4 regions of the Nonomuraea sp. NPDC049504 genome follow, and region 3 is predicted to be linked to each of the others. Evidence: riboswitches for the same ligand, from Rfam matches in the RefSeq annotation. Region 3 holds a riboswitch; each other region holds the start of a gene.
What was found. Region 3 has a riboswitch for thiamine pyrophosphate ahead of thiC (phosphomethylpyrimidine synthase ThiC). Riboswitches for the same ligand answer to the same signal wherever they lie in the genome.

Region 1 (3,181 bases), on a different contig from region 3:
ATCGACGCCGCCCGCATCTGGATCAAGGCGATCCGGCTGCGCGAGCCGCTGCCCGACACGGAGGCGCCGTTCCAGGAGTCGACGATCGTGGCGCCGTCGGGGCTCATCGCCACCCGCGAGGAGAAGGAGCTGATGGCGAAGTCGCCGTGACGGTCAGGGGGCGAGCCAGGCGGCCGTGGGCCAGCCCTCGCGCCGCCACGCGCTGTCCCAGAACATCCACTCGTACGCCGCCGCCCGCCCGTACGCCTGCGCCATCGCCTCACGGGTGTCAGGGAGGGAGGCGGCGGCGAGCCGGTCGGTGATGGCCTTGGCCCGCTCGACGGAGGCGGCGAACCCGGGGTCGGAGTAGGTGGAGATCCACTTCGCGTACGGGTGCGCGGGGTCGTCGCCGGCCTTGGCGAGCAGCGCGGTGCCGACGTCCTGGTAGATCCAGAAGCACGGCAGCACCGCCGCCGCGATCACCGGGTAGGGCGCCGACAGGGCCGTGGCCTGCAGGAACGACGAGTACGCCAGGCACGTCGGCGAGGTCACGATGCCCTTGACGGCCGCGCCCAGCTCCTCGATGTAGCCGGAGTGCAGCTCGCGCTCGGCGACCAGCGCGGTGTGCGCGCTCATGGCCCAGAACGCCGCCTCGTCGGAGTCGTCGGCGCGGACCGAGGCGGCCGCCAGCGCCTTCGAGAACGCCTCGAGGTAGCGGGCGTCCTGCACCATGTAGAAGGCGAACGTCTCACGGTCGAGCGAGCCGTCGCCGAGTGCCGTCACGAAGGGGTGCTCGTGGATGGCGCGCATCAGCTCGGACGTGCGCTGCCAGATGTCATCGCAGAACATCGCGTCTCTTTCGCGAAGAAGGGGGCGGGGTTACCAGGCGTTGTGGAAGTGGTGGACGGGGCCGTGGCCGTGGCCGACCCCCAGCGAGTCGGCGGCGCGCAACGCCTGCGTCAGGTAGTCCTTCGCGGCGCGCACCGCACTCGGCCAGTCGTCGTGGCGGGGCCGCAGCGCCGCGATCGCCGAGGACAGCGTGCAGCCCGTGCCATGGGTGTTGCGTGTCGGCACCCGCGGCGCGGCCAGCTCGATCGTGCCCTCGGGGGTGGCCAGCACATCGACGCAGGTGTCGCCGTCGAGGTGGCCGCCCTTGAGCAGCACCTGCCGGGCGCCGAGCGCGCGCAGCCTGGCCGCCTGCGCGTGCATCTCGGGCAGCCCGCTCGCCTGCGGCTCGCCGAGCAGGTCGGCCGCCTCGGGCAGATTGGGGGTGATGAGGTCGGCGCGCGGCAGCAGCGTGCGGCGCAGCTCGCTCACCGCGTCGGCGGGCAGCAGCCGGTCGCCGCTCTTGGCGACCATGACGGGGTCGAGCACGACATGAGGCGGCCGGTACGTGTCGAGCGCCGCCGCCACCGCCTTGATCAGGTCGGCGTCGCCCAGCATGCCGATCTTCACGGCGTCGGCGGGCACGTCGGTGAGCAGGGTGTCGAGCTGCTGGGCCACGAACGCGGCCGGCACCTCGTGGATGCCGGTCACGCCCGTCGTGGTCTGCGCCACGAGCGCGGTGACGACCGTCATGCCGTACGCGCCGAGCGCGGAGAAGGTCTTGAGGTCGCCCTGGATGCCGGCCCCGCCACTCGGGTCGGTGCCCGCGATGGTCAGGACCTTGGGTACGGCGTTCGCTGCCATGACGTCCCTTCGCTAGTGCGAACTAGATCAGGTTCGACGGGTGTGATCTCAGCCCGGCTTTCCGGGCACCCCGCGTCAACGGCTCACTCTAACAGGCCGGGTTGTTGACCACACGTTCGAGTGTGGGCATCGTAGGGCGGGTGGCCGCTGACGAGACGCGCGACGGGGTCTCCCTGACCAACCTCGACCAGCCCCTCTTCGACGGCGCCGACGCCACGAAACGGGACCTGGTCGACTACCTCGACGCGGTCGCGGGCCGGATGGTGCCCGTGCTGCGCGACCGGCCGCTCTCGGTCATCCGGGTACGCCCAGGGCAGGAGCCGTTCATGCAGAAGAACCTGCCCAAATACGCTCCCGACTGGGTGCGGTCGGTGACCGTGTGGGCGGACTCCTCGCGGCGGCAGGTCACGTACGCGCTGTGCGACGACCGCAGGACGCTGCTCTGGTTCGCCAACCAGCGGGCCGTCGAATACCACCCGGCGCTCTACGCCGGTGAGCACCCCACGCACATGGTGCTCGACCTCGACCCGCCCGAGCATGACTCCTTCGCGCCGGCCGTCCGGGGCGCGCACCTCGTCAGGCAGGCGCTCGCCGACTGCGGGCTGGCCGGGGCCGTCAAGACCAGCGGGGCCAAGGGGGTGCACGTGTTCGTGCCCGTCGTGCCGGGCACCGCGATGGACGACCTGGCCGCCGCCACCCGGGCGCTGGCCGCCCGCGCCGAGCGGCTGGACCCTTCGCTGGCCACCACCGCGTTCATCAGGGAGGACCGCGAGGGCAAGGTGTTCCTCGACTCCACGCGGGCGGGCGGCGCGACGGTGGCGGCCGCCTACAGCCCGCGGATCCGGCCCGGCGTGCCCGTCTCGTTCCCCGTGGCGTGGGACGAGCTCGACGGCGTCCGGCCTGGCGAGTTCACCATCCGCACCGCTGTCGAGCGGCTGGGTGAGGGCGACCCGTGGGCCGAGCACATGCCGGCGCCGCAGGCGCTGCCCGCCGACCTCGTCGAGGAGGGGCACACGATCCCGGTGGCGCGCGTGCAGGCGATGCACGAGGGCAAGCGCCGCGCCCGCGCCCGCCGCGCCGATTAGCCGCCCGCCGCGCCGGGCCGCCCGCCCGCGGCTGGCGGCGCGGCCGGCATCCCGGCCGGCATCCCGGCCGGCGGCAGTCTTCACCGGCGCGGAGGGCGCTCGACGGCTCGCTTGGCCTTCGACGTGCGCGGCATCCCGCCACGCACCGCCACGCACTGCCCCGTAGCCCGCCCCGTAGCCCGCTTCGCCGGGGCGAGAGCAGTCTCGCCCCGGTCGCGGTCAGCGGGTGATGGTGACGTCGTCCACGCCGGCCTCCACGAGGGAGGCGCCTGAGGCGTCGGCGGCGTCGATGAGGATGCGGACGGTCTGGCCCGCGTAGGCGTTCAGGCTCGCCGTCGCGGTGGTCCAGGCGCCGTTGCGGTTGGTGGCGGCGCCGGGCTGGTCGAGCACGGTCGTCGTGGTGCTGCCGACGACGCGGACGCGCAGGT
Region 2 (3,181 bases), on a different contig from region 3:
TCACCAGCGCCGCCACCAAGGCGCCGCCGAGCGCGCCGTTCATCCACGACTGACGCACGAAGCCGAGCGCCTCGCGCACCCCCGTCCAGAGCGCGTCCCACTGCGGGAAGGTCGGCGTCGAGGTGGTCAGCCAGTACGCGGCGAAGCCCAGCGCCCAGGGCACCAGCATTGACCAGCGCGACGGTGCGTCCTCGGCGGTGTTCCAGCCCTCGCCGCGGCGCAGCACGAAGTAGTCGACCGCGAGCACCGCGAACATCGGCACGAACACGGCGCCGATCACGCCGAGGAACACGCCGTAGGAGTTGACGTCCGCGAAGAGCGCGATCACGACCGTCACCACGCCGATGGCGGTCGAGAGGATCCGGCGGTCCACCCGCGGCATGAGGTTCTGCAGCGACATGGTGGTGGAGTAGACGTTGGCGAAGGACTGGTCGGTCTCGCGCAGCACCAGGATGCCGAAGAACAGCGCGCCCAGCGGCACCGCCACGAACGGCGTGAAGACCGACGTCGCGTCGGCCAGCACGCCGTCGGCGCCCGCCAGGGCCACCGCGTAGACGCCGAGCCCCAGGCAGGCCACCTGGGCCAGCGTGTAGCCGCCGACCACGCCGGTGAACGCGGCGCGTCCCGACCGCGAGTGGCGGGCGAAGTCGGCCGCCATCGGCACCCACGACACCGACAGCGCGATCACGTAGTCGACGGCGGCGGGGAAGGCCGTCCAGCTCCCGCCCTCGGGTGAGGGGGCCTCGCGCAGGAAGAACACCGCGAACCAGACCATCGCCACGATGACGCCGACGGTGACGTAGCGGCGCAGCAGCCGGATCGAGCCGAGCGGCCAGACGGTCAGCGCCGCCGTCAGGACGCCCGCGACGAGCACCCACACCTGGTACGGCACCGACGGGAAGATCGCGCCGGCCCCCTTGGCGATCACCCACAGCTCGAAGGCCCCCCAGCCGATCATCTGGATGATGTTCAGCAAGGTCGGGACGTAGGAGATCCTGGCCCCGAACAGCCCGCGCAGCAGCACCATGGCCGGCTTGCCGGTGCGCGTGCCCGGGATGGCCGACAGGCCCACCATGGCGGTGCCGATCAGGCTGCCCACCACGGTGGCGACCAGCGCCGCCGCGAGAGTGAGCGGCGCATTGCCCAGCGGGTCGAGCAGCAGCAGCGCTCCGGAGAAGCCGAGGAGGCTGACCCCGAGGTTGGCCCAGAGCGCGCCCTGATCGAGCACGCCCAGGGTCTTGGGCGCCTCGCCTTCGAGGGTCAGCGGAACTTCTTCGACGCCGTGCGACATCGCACACTCCCTACGCCGGCATTACCCGGACAGGTTCAGGCGGTCGGCAGCGGATGCATTGCTGCCCTCTCAGCCCGGCGACCCCGAGCTCCCGCGACGATCTGTAGTTTGCGCCCTTATCTTGCCTTAGAGAGGGTCAAATCGCCATAGTGGGCGACTTACGCCACAAAAGGCTCCTGGCCCGTCTCGCTGACCATCGGCTTCTGCGCGGCCTCCCACGACTGCATGCCGCCGCCGACGTTGACCGCCTCGCGTCCGAGCTGGTTGAGCCACGCGGCGACCTGCAGCGACCGGCCGCCCACCCGGCAGACGACATAGACCGTGCGGTCGCCGGGGACCTCCTCCACCCGGCCCTGGATCTGCGTCATGGGGATGTGGACGGCCTGCGGCGCGTGGCCCGCCAGCCATTCGTCCTGCTCGCGGACGTCGAGCAGGTAAGCGTCTGCGGGCACGGCACTGGCCTCGATCTCAGGAACGGTCATGACTCCATCATGGCGTGCCCGAAGCCGTGCACCGGACGCCCGCACCTACTTGAGCAGCTTGGACAGGCGGCGGTCGGCCAGCGGCTTGCCGCCGGTCTGGCAGGTCGGGCAGTACTGCAGCGAGGAGTCGGCGAACGAGACCTCCCTGATCGTGTCGCCGCACACGTCGCACGGCTGCCCCGCACGGTTGTGCACCCGCAGCCCCGACTTCTTCTCCGCCTTGAGATCCTTGGCCGCGAGCCCGTGCGCGCGCTCGACCGCGTCGCGCAGCGTGGTCACGATGGCCTCGTGCAGGTCGGCGAGCTGCGCGTCGGTCAGCGTCGCGGCGATCTTGAAGGGCGACATCTTGGCGGCGTGCAGCACCTCGTCGGAGTAGGCGTTGCCGATGCCGGCGATCACCTTCTGGTCGCGCAGCAGGCCCTTGATCTGGGTGCGCTTGCCGCCCACGATGCGCTTGAGCGCCTCGACGGTGAACGACTCGGCCATCGGGTCGGGGCCGAGGGCGGCGATGCCGGGCACCTCGTCCGGATTTTTCGTGACATAGACGGCGAGGCGCTTCTGTGTCCCCGCCTCCGTCAGCTCGAACCCGGGCGCCAGCCCCTCGTCGTCGGGCGCCAGCCGCACGCGTACGGCCAGCGGCCCCTTCCCCGGCCGCACCGGCTTGGCCCCCGACAGGTCGTCGCGCCAGCGCAGCCACCCGGCGCGGGCCAGGTGGATGATCAGATGCAGCCCGTCGCAGTCGAGGTCGAGGAACTTGCCGTGCCTGCTCACACCGGTGACGGTCAGCCCGCCGAGCGAGGTGACGGGCGGGTCGAACGTCTTGAGCGCCTGGATGGCCACCACGTCGATCCCCGCGATCGCGCGGCCCACGGCCCGCTCACGCAGGAAGTGGGTGAGCGACTCGACTTCGGGAAGTTCGGGCATGCCCCCAGAGTACGGCCCGCACGGAACTGTCCCCAGAACGGGAGCCATCGGGTCGTTAAGGTCAAGTGCATGACCGTGACGATCGCAGAAGAGCTCCTCCTCCTGGCACTCAGCGAGGACAAAGGCAAGCTCCTCATCAACGCGGCCACGCTCGACCTGGCGCTCTCCGGCGGCATCCTGGCCGAGCTGGCGTTGGCCGGCCGCGTCACCAAGGACGGCAAGAAGCTGGCCGTCGCCACGCCCGACCCCGTCGGCGACCGGGAGCTGGACGCCGCGCTGGAACGCATCGCGAACGACAAGGCGCGCACCCCGGAGTGGTGGGTGCGCAAGCTGCAGACGGACGACCTGCGCGACCGCCTGCTCACCCGCCTGGCCAACACCGGCGTGCTGGCCAGAGAGCGCACCAAGGCGCTCGGCATCTTCACGGTCACCCGCTGGCCCGAGCTGGACTCCGCCGTCGAGGCCGACATCAGGGAGCGGATGA
Region 3 (3,181 bases):
GCCCGCCAGCAGCCGGGGGAGCCGGTGATCGAGTCGCCGAGCGGCATGATGCGTACGGCCGCCGCCTCGGCCGGCGTCGTCGCGAACAGCACGGCCGCGATCACGGTCACCATCCCCGCCAGCACGGCGCCGATTGCGCGCATCGTCCGATCTCCCGTCGTCAGCCTGCGCAGATCGTAAGGAGCGGCAGGCGGAACGGGGAAGCTGAAGGTCAGGACCGCGGGCATGAGCTGCGGGGACGCATGTAACTTTCAGGCGGCGGCGCGTACCACCGCCAGCGGGCAGGGCGCATGGTGCAGCATGGCCTGGCTGATGGATCCGATGAGCATGCCGGCGAGCTGTCCGCGCCCGCGCGAGCCCACCACCAGCAGCTCGGCCCCGGCCGCCGCCTCCTTCAGCACGTCCACGGGATGCCCGTGCACGATCTCGGCGACGGCCTCGACGCGGGGATGCCGGGCGCGGTACGGCGACAGCGCCTCGTGCAGCGCCCGCAGGTGGCCCTGCTCGCTCTCGGGGTCGGCCGGCCCGAAGCCGCCCGGCTGGGGCCAGGCCCACGCCTGGACCACCCGCAGCCGCGCCCCGCGCAGCTCGGCCTCGGCGAAGGCGAACTCCAGGGCCTGCTCGGCGCACTCGGACAGGTCGGTGCCCGCCACCACCTCGCCGGGCGTGGCGGGGCGGTCGCGGACGAGGACGACGTTCGTCTCGGCGTGCGCGACGACCCCGTACGCGACCGAGCCGACCAGCAGCCCGCGCACGCCGCCGATGCCGCTGCTGCCGACGACCAGCAGCTCGGCGTCGGCGGCGGCCTTGAGCAGGGCCGCGCGGGGATCGCCGGGGAGCAGGACGGTCTCCACACGCACCTGGGGCCGCTCGCGCAGCGCGCGGTCCTTGGCGGAGGTGAGCACGGTGCGCGCTTCCTCGCGCATCCACCGCGCCACCTCGGCGTAACGGACGGGCTGGTCCTCCTCGCACACCCACTTGGGCACGACGTGCGCGACGGTCAGCGGAACCTGGCGCAGCACGGCCTCGGTGGCGGCCCAGCCGGCCGCCTCCAGGCCGGCACGGGAGCCGTCCACACCTACGATGATCAACTCGGCTCCTCAGGACGCGGTGTAGCACTCCACCTCGGCGCGGCGGAACGACAGTCCCACGGCCTCGGAGTCGCGGACGCACGCGCGCTCCGCCTTGCTGAGCTTGAGCGTGCCGCAGACGGTCACGCCGGAGTAGGTACGGCAGTCGAGCGACGGATCGGTACGGCCGACGCGATAGAGCTCTCTGACGTTCTTGCGGCACTTGGCCTTACCGGTATCGGAGTAGCGGCACTGGGCCAGCAGGGTGTCGAACTGCTCCTGACTGACCTCGTGCTGTTGCATGCCGTCCCCGGCGGCGGCGGTGGCGCCGGATGCGGCCATCACGACGAGTAGTCCTGCGACAGCGGCGATTCTCATCATGTTTCCCCTGATGGGGTCCGTACCGCTGAGAAGCCCCGCCAAACCTTTTCGCCCTGGTTTGGGATCCAGCCCCGCGTGGGTACGATCACCGCCGTCCAACGCGGGAGCCCGGTGGAGACCGGGCTGAGAGGACGGCTGCCAGCCGCCGACCGCCAGAACCTGCTCCGGGTAATGCCGGCGAAGGGAGTTTGCGCGATGACTGACGCGCGCTTTTCCAAGATCTACAGCGGCGAGCTGCGGGTGCCGATGCGGCAGGTGAACCTGTCGAACGGCACGGCGGTGACGCTGTACGACACCTCGGGCCCGTACACCGACCCCTCCTACGAGCCCGACCTGCGGCGGGGCCTGCCGCGCCGCCGGGCCGAGTGGATCGAGGAGCGGCGGGCCGCCGGGCACCCGGTCACCCAGGTCGGCTGCGCGCGGCGCGGGCTGGTGACCAAGGAGATGGAGTTCGTCGCGGTCCGCGAGGGCGTCACGCCGGAGTTCGTACGGGACGAGGTCGCGGCCGGCCGGGCCATCATCCCCGCGAACGTCAACCACCCCGAGACCGAGCCCATGATCATCGGCCGCAACTTCCTCGTGAAGATCAACGCCAACATCGGCAACTCCGCGGTCACCTCCTCCATCGAGGAGGAGGTCGAGAAGATGACCTGGGCCACCCGCTGGGGCGCCGACACGATCATGGACCTGTCCACCGGCGACGACATCCACGAGACCCGCGAGTGGATCCTGCGCAACTCCCCGGTCCCGGTCGGCACCGTGCCGATCTACCAGGCGCTGGAGAAGGTCAAGGGCCGGCCGGAGGAGCTGTCGTGGGAGGTCTTCCGCGACACCCTGATCGAGCAGTGCGAGCAGGGCGTGGACTACGTGACCGTGCACGCGGGCGTGCGGCTCGCGCACGTGCCGCTCACCGTGCGCCGCAAGACCGGCATCGTCTCGCGCGGCGGCTCGATCATGGCCGCCTGGTGCCTCGCGCACCACCGCGAGAGCTTCCTGTACGAGAACTTCGCCGAGATGTGCGAGATCCTGGCCCGCTACGACGTGTCGTTCTCGCTCGGCGACGGCCTGCGGCCCGGTTCGATCGCCGACGCCAACGACGAGGCCCAGTTCGCCGAGCTGCGCACGCTGGGCGAGCTGACCGTGATCGCGCGCGAGCACGACGTGCAGGTCATGATCGAGGGCCCTGGACACGTGCCCATGCACAAGATCAAGGAGAACGTCGACCTGCAGCGCGAGCTGTGCGACGACGCCCCCTTCTACACCCTCGGCCCGCTCGTCACCGACGTCGCGCCCGGCTACGACCACATCACCTCGGGCATCGGGGCCGCCATGATCGGCTGGTTCGGCACCGCCATGCTCTGCTACGTCACCCCCAAGGAGCACCTCGGCCTGCCGGACAAGGACGACGTGAAGACCGGCGTGATCACGTACAAGATCGCCGCGCACGCCGCTGACCTGGCCAAGGGGCACCCGAAGGCGCAGGAGTGGGACGACGCGCTGTCCGACGCGCGCTTCGAGTTCCGCTGGGAGGACCAGTTCGACCTCTCGCTCGACCCCGACACGGCCCGCGCCTTCCACGACGAGACGCTGCCCGCCGCGCCCGCCAAGACCGCGCACTTCTGCTCGATGTGCGGCCCCAAGTTCTGCTCGATGCGGATCAGCCACGACATCAGGCGGGCCGGTTTCGAGGAGAAGGCCGCCGAGTTCCGTCGCCTCGGCGGCACGATCTA
Region 4 (3,181 bases), on a different contig from region 3:
GCCGGGAGGAGAACTTCTCGCCGGCGATGATCAGCTCATCCACCTTGCACCGCCGTCAGCACCTCCACGCGGTCACGGTCGCTGAGCGCCGTCGTCTCCCAGGCGCCGCGGGTGACCACCTCGTCGTTCACGGCCACGGCCACTCCGGTGGTGGCCGTCGTCAGCGTACGCACGGCCTGCGCCACGGTGGTGCCGTCGGCCAGCTCGTGCGCGGACCCGTTGATGGTAATAATCATGAAATTTCCTGAAACCTCCCCGGCGAGCACAGGGCCGCCAGCTCGCTCTCCTCGCCCATCAGGATGGCCGCCGTCAGCGGGGCCATCAGCACCCCGCCCCGGTGGTGTCCCGTCGCGTACGTCAGCCCCGGCGTCCTGCCGGGACCGATCACCGGCAGGTTGTCGGGCGTGCCGGGACGCAGCCCCGCCACCACGTCGGCGACCTCCAGCTCGGTGACGCCGGGCACCAGCTCCCTGGCGTCGCGCAGCAGCTCGTACAGGCCGCCCGCGGTCACCCTCGTGTCGTAGCCCAGCTCCTCCTGGGTGGCGCCGACCACCAGCTCGCCGTCGCCCCGGGGGACGAGGTAGACCGGCGAGCCGTGGACGGTGCCGCGTACGCAGCGGGTGAGCAGCGGCTGCGGCGAGCGCAGGCGCATGATCTGGCCCTTGACCGGCCGCACCGGCACCTCCGCCAGCTCACCGCTCCACGCCCCGGCCGCCAGCACCACCCGCCCGGCCGCCAGCACCTCACCTCCGGCTCGTCCGCCCGTGGCGGCGAGGGGTGCGGAACCGCGGCCTTCACCGGGTACGGCGGGCGGCTCGGCGAGGCGGACACCGGTGACGGCGCCGTCCGTGCGGACCAGCTCGCTCACGCGGGCCCGCACGACGGGGACGCCGCGCCGCTCCAGGGCGGCCAGCAGCGCCGCCGTCACCCGGCGCGGGTTCACCCACGCGTCGCCCGGCGCCAGCAGCCCGCCGCGCACCGACGGGGCCAGCATCGGCTCAAGCCGCCGGCACTCGCGCCCGGTCAGCCGCTCGACCGGCAGGTCCAGCTTCTCCATGAACGCGGCCAGCTCATCGAGCGCCGCCATGTCATCGGCCCCGAACGCCACGTCCAGCGTCCCCTCGGCCCGCAGATCCAGCCCGCCCACCTCTTCGGGCCCAGCGGGTGGAAGGGCGGCGTCCTCGGCCAGGGCGCTGGCGAAGGCGGGCCAGCGGCGCAGGGCCGCGACGCCCAGCCGCAGCAGCGGCGCCTCGGTGTAGGTGACCTCGCTGACCGGCGCCAGCATCCCGGCGGCCGCGTGGGAGGCCCCGGAGGCGGGTGCCGGGTCGACGACGGTGACCGGCCGCCCCTCGCGCGCCAGCCGCCAGGCCACGGACAGCCCGACGACCCCGCCGCCCACGATCACATCCATGATCCGCTCCCTTCGCCGGCATGATCCGGATCAGGTGTCTTGCGGTCGAAGGCCCGCTGCAGCCTTCCTCTCAGCCCGGTCACGGCCGGACTCCCGCGCGTCTTTCCGTCCACAGCCTACGGCCTCGGTGCCGGGTCCACGCACCGCCCCCGTTATGGTCATGACCGTGGAGCATGTCGTGGTGGTGGGAGCGGGACTGTCGGGAGTGCGCACGGTGGAGGCCCTGCGCGGGCGCGGCTATGCCGGTCGCCTGACGCTGCTGGGCCAGGAGCGCCATCGCCCCTACGACCGCCCGCCGCTGTCGAAGGCGGTGCTCAAGGGCGACGCCGACACCAGCTTCATCGACACCGACCTCGAGCGGCTCCAGGTCGACTTCCGTCCAGGGGTCGCGGCGAAGTCGCTGCGCGCGGGCGTCGTGGAGACCACCGAGGGCGAGCTCGACTACGACGGCCTGGTCATCGCGACCGGCGCCGACCCGATCAGGCTGCCGGGCGACGGCCCTCAGCACGTCCTGCGCACCCTCGACGACGCCCACGAGCTGCGCGTGATGCTCGTCCCGGGCGCGCGGGTCACGGTCATCGGCGCGGGCTGGATCGGCGCCGAGGTGGCGACGGCGGCCCGCCGCGCGGGCTGCGCGGTGACGGTCATCGAGGCCGCCCAGGCCCCGCTCGCCAGCGCGATTGGCACGGAGCTCGGCGCCCGCACGATCCCCTGGTACGACGGCATCGACCTGCGCCTCGGCACCATGGTCGAGTCGGTCGACGAGGGCGGCGTCCGCCTGGTGGGCGGCGAGTTCGTCGAGTCCCACGTCGTCGTCACCGGCATCGGCGTGCGCCCGGCCGTCGAGTGGCTGGCCGACGCCGACATCGACCTGCACAACGGCGTCGTCACCGACGAGCACCTGCGCACCTCGCTGCCCGGCGTGGTCGCGGTGGGCGACTGCGCCGCCTGGTGGTCGCGCCGCTGGGGCGCCCGCCTCAGGGTCGAGCACTGGGACACCGCGATCAACGCCCCCGAGGTCGCCGCCGCGACGCTGATGGGGGAGGAGGCGGTCTACGACCCGGTGCCGTACTTCTGGTCGGAGCAGTTCGGCCACATGCTCCAATACGCCGGCCACCACGCGTCGGGCGAGCGGATCGTGCACCGGGGCGAGCCCGAGGGCAAGTGGTCGGCCGTCTGGCTCACGGCGGACGATAGGCTTGCCGCGGTGCTGGCCGTGGACCGGCCGCGCGATCTCGTGCAGGGCCGGCGCATCATCGAGGCGGGTCACCGGCTGGACACGGAACGCCTGGTAGATCCACAAGTGGCCCTACGAGATTGTGTTGTTTGAGCAAGGACGGCATGTGGTAGTTGTGGTTTCGTGACGCTTTCTGTTGCACAGATCGACCGGGAGACCGACCAGCTCGTCGACGAGTGGCTCACCCTCCCCGAAGTGGCCTCACGCCTCGATCTCTCGATCGGGCGGGCCAAGCAACTCCTGAAGGACCACAAGCTGCTCGGCGTGCGCCGTGGCAGCGGCGGGCCACAGGTGCCCGCGGTGTTCCTCGACGGAAAGGACGTGATGAAGGGCCTGCCAGGCACGCTCACCGTGCTCCAGGACGCCGGCTACGACGACGTCGAGGCGCTGCGCTGGCTCTTCACCCCCGACGAGTCACTGCCAGGCTCGCCCATCGAGGCGATCAGGGCGGGCCGTCACACAGAGGTCAAGCGGCGTGCCCAAGCCCTCGCTTTCTGAAGCCCGCCTCTATCTCTGCACAGACGGCCGCCGCG

Region 1: linked by a shared signal. The riboswitch ahead of thiD (bifunctional hydroxymethylpyrimidine kinase/phosphomethylpyrimidine kinase) and the one ahead of thiC (phosphomethylpyrimidine synthase ThiC) in region 3 are both predicted to bind thiamine pyrophosphate.
Region 2: linked by a shared signal. The riboswitch ahead of AB0K28_RS12450 (cytosine permease) and the one ahead of thiC (phosphomethylpyrimidine synthase ThiC) in region 3 are both predicted to bind thiamine pyrophosphate.
Region 4: linked by a shared signal. The riboswitch ahead of AB0K28_RS49305 (FAD-dependent oxidoreductase) and the one ahead of thiC (phosphomethylpyrimidine synthase ThiC) in region 3 are both predicted to bind thiamine pyrophosphate.

Annotation. Positions count from the first base shown of each region.
Region 1 is NZ_JBFAPT010000021.1:31,507-34,687, forward strand. It holds gene AB0K28_RS33725 (carbon starvation CstA family protein) at 1-150, shown strand, start outside; gene AB0K28_RS33730 (TenA family protein) at 154-828, opposite strand; gene thiD (bifunctional hydroxymethylpyrimidine kinase/phosphomethylpyrimidine kinase) at 859-1,668, opposite strand; TPP riboswitch at 1,656-1,751, opposite strand; gene AB0K28_RS33740 (ATP-dependent DNA ligase) at 1,809-2,753, shown strand; gene AB0K28_RS33745 (M28 family peptidase) at 2,973-3,181, opposite strand, start outside.
Region 2 is NZ_JBFAPT010000005.1:219,143-222,323, forward strand. It holds gene AB0K28_RS12450 (cytosine permease) at 1-1,291, opposite strand, end outside; TPP riboswitch at 1,281-1,396, opposite strand; gene AB0K28_RS12455 (rhodanese-like domain-containing protein) at 1,450-1,773, opposite strand; gene AB0K28_RS12460 (DNA-formamidopyrimidine glycosylase family protein) at 1,819-2,697, opposite strand; gene AB0K28_RS12465 (GPP34 family phosphoprotein) at 2,767-3,181, shown strand, end outside.
Region 3 is NZ_JBFAPT010000002.1:634,966-638,146, forward strand. It holds gene AB0K28_RS06115 (cellulose binding domain-containing protein) at 1-143, opposite strand, end outside; gene AB0K28_RS06120 (universal stress protein) at 252-1,091, opposite strand; gene AB0K28_RS06125 (hypothetical protein) at 1,101-1,451, opposite strand; TPP riboswitch at 1,542-1,654, shown strand; gene thiC (phosphomethylpyrimidine synthase ThiC) at 1,647-3,181, shown strand, end outside.
Region 4 is NZ_JBFAPT010000052.1:6,381-9,561, reverse strand. It holds gene thiS (sulfur carrier protein ThiS) at 36-236, opposite strand; gene AB0K28_RS49305 (FAD-dependent oxidoreductase) at 233-1,411, opposite strand; TPP riboswitch at 1,402-1,518, opposite strand; gene AB0K28_RS49300 (FAD-dependent oxidoreductase) at 1,572-2,741, shown strand; gene AB0K28_RS49295 (Rv2175c family DNA-binding protein) at 2,772-3,146, shown strand; gene thiE (thiamine phosphate synthase) at 3,124-3,181, shown strand, end outside.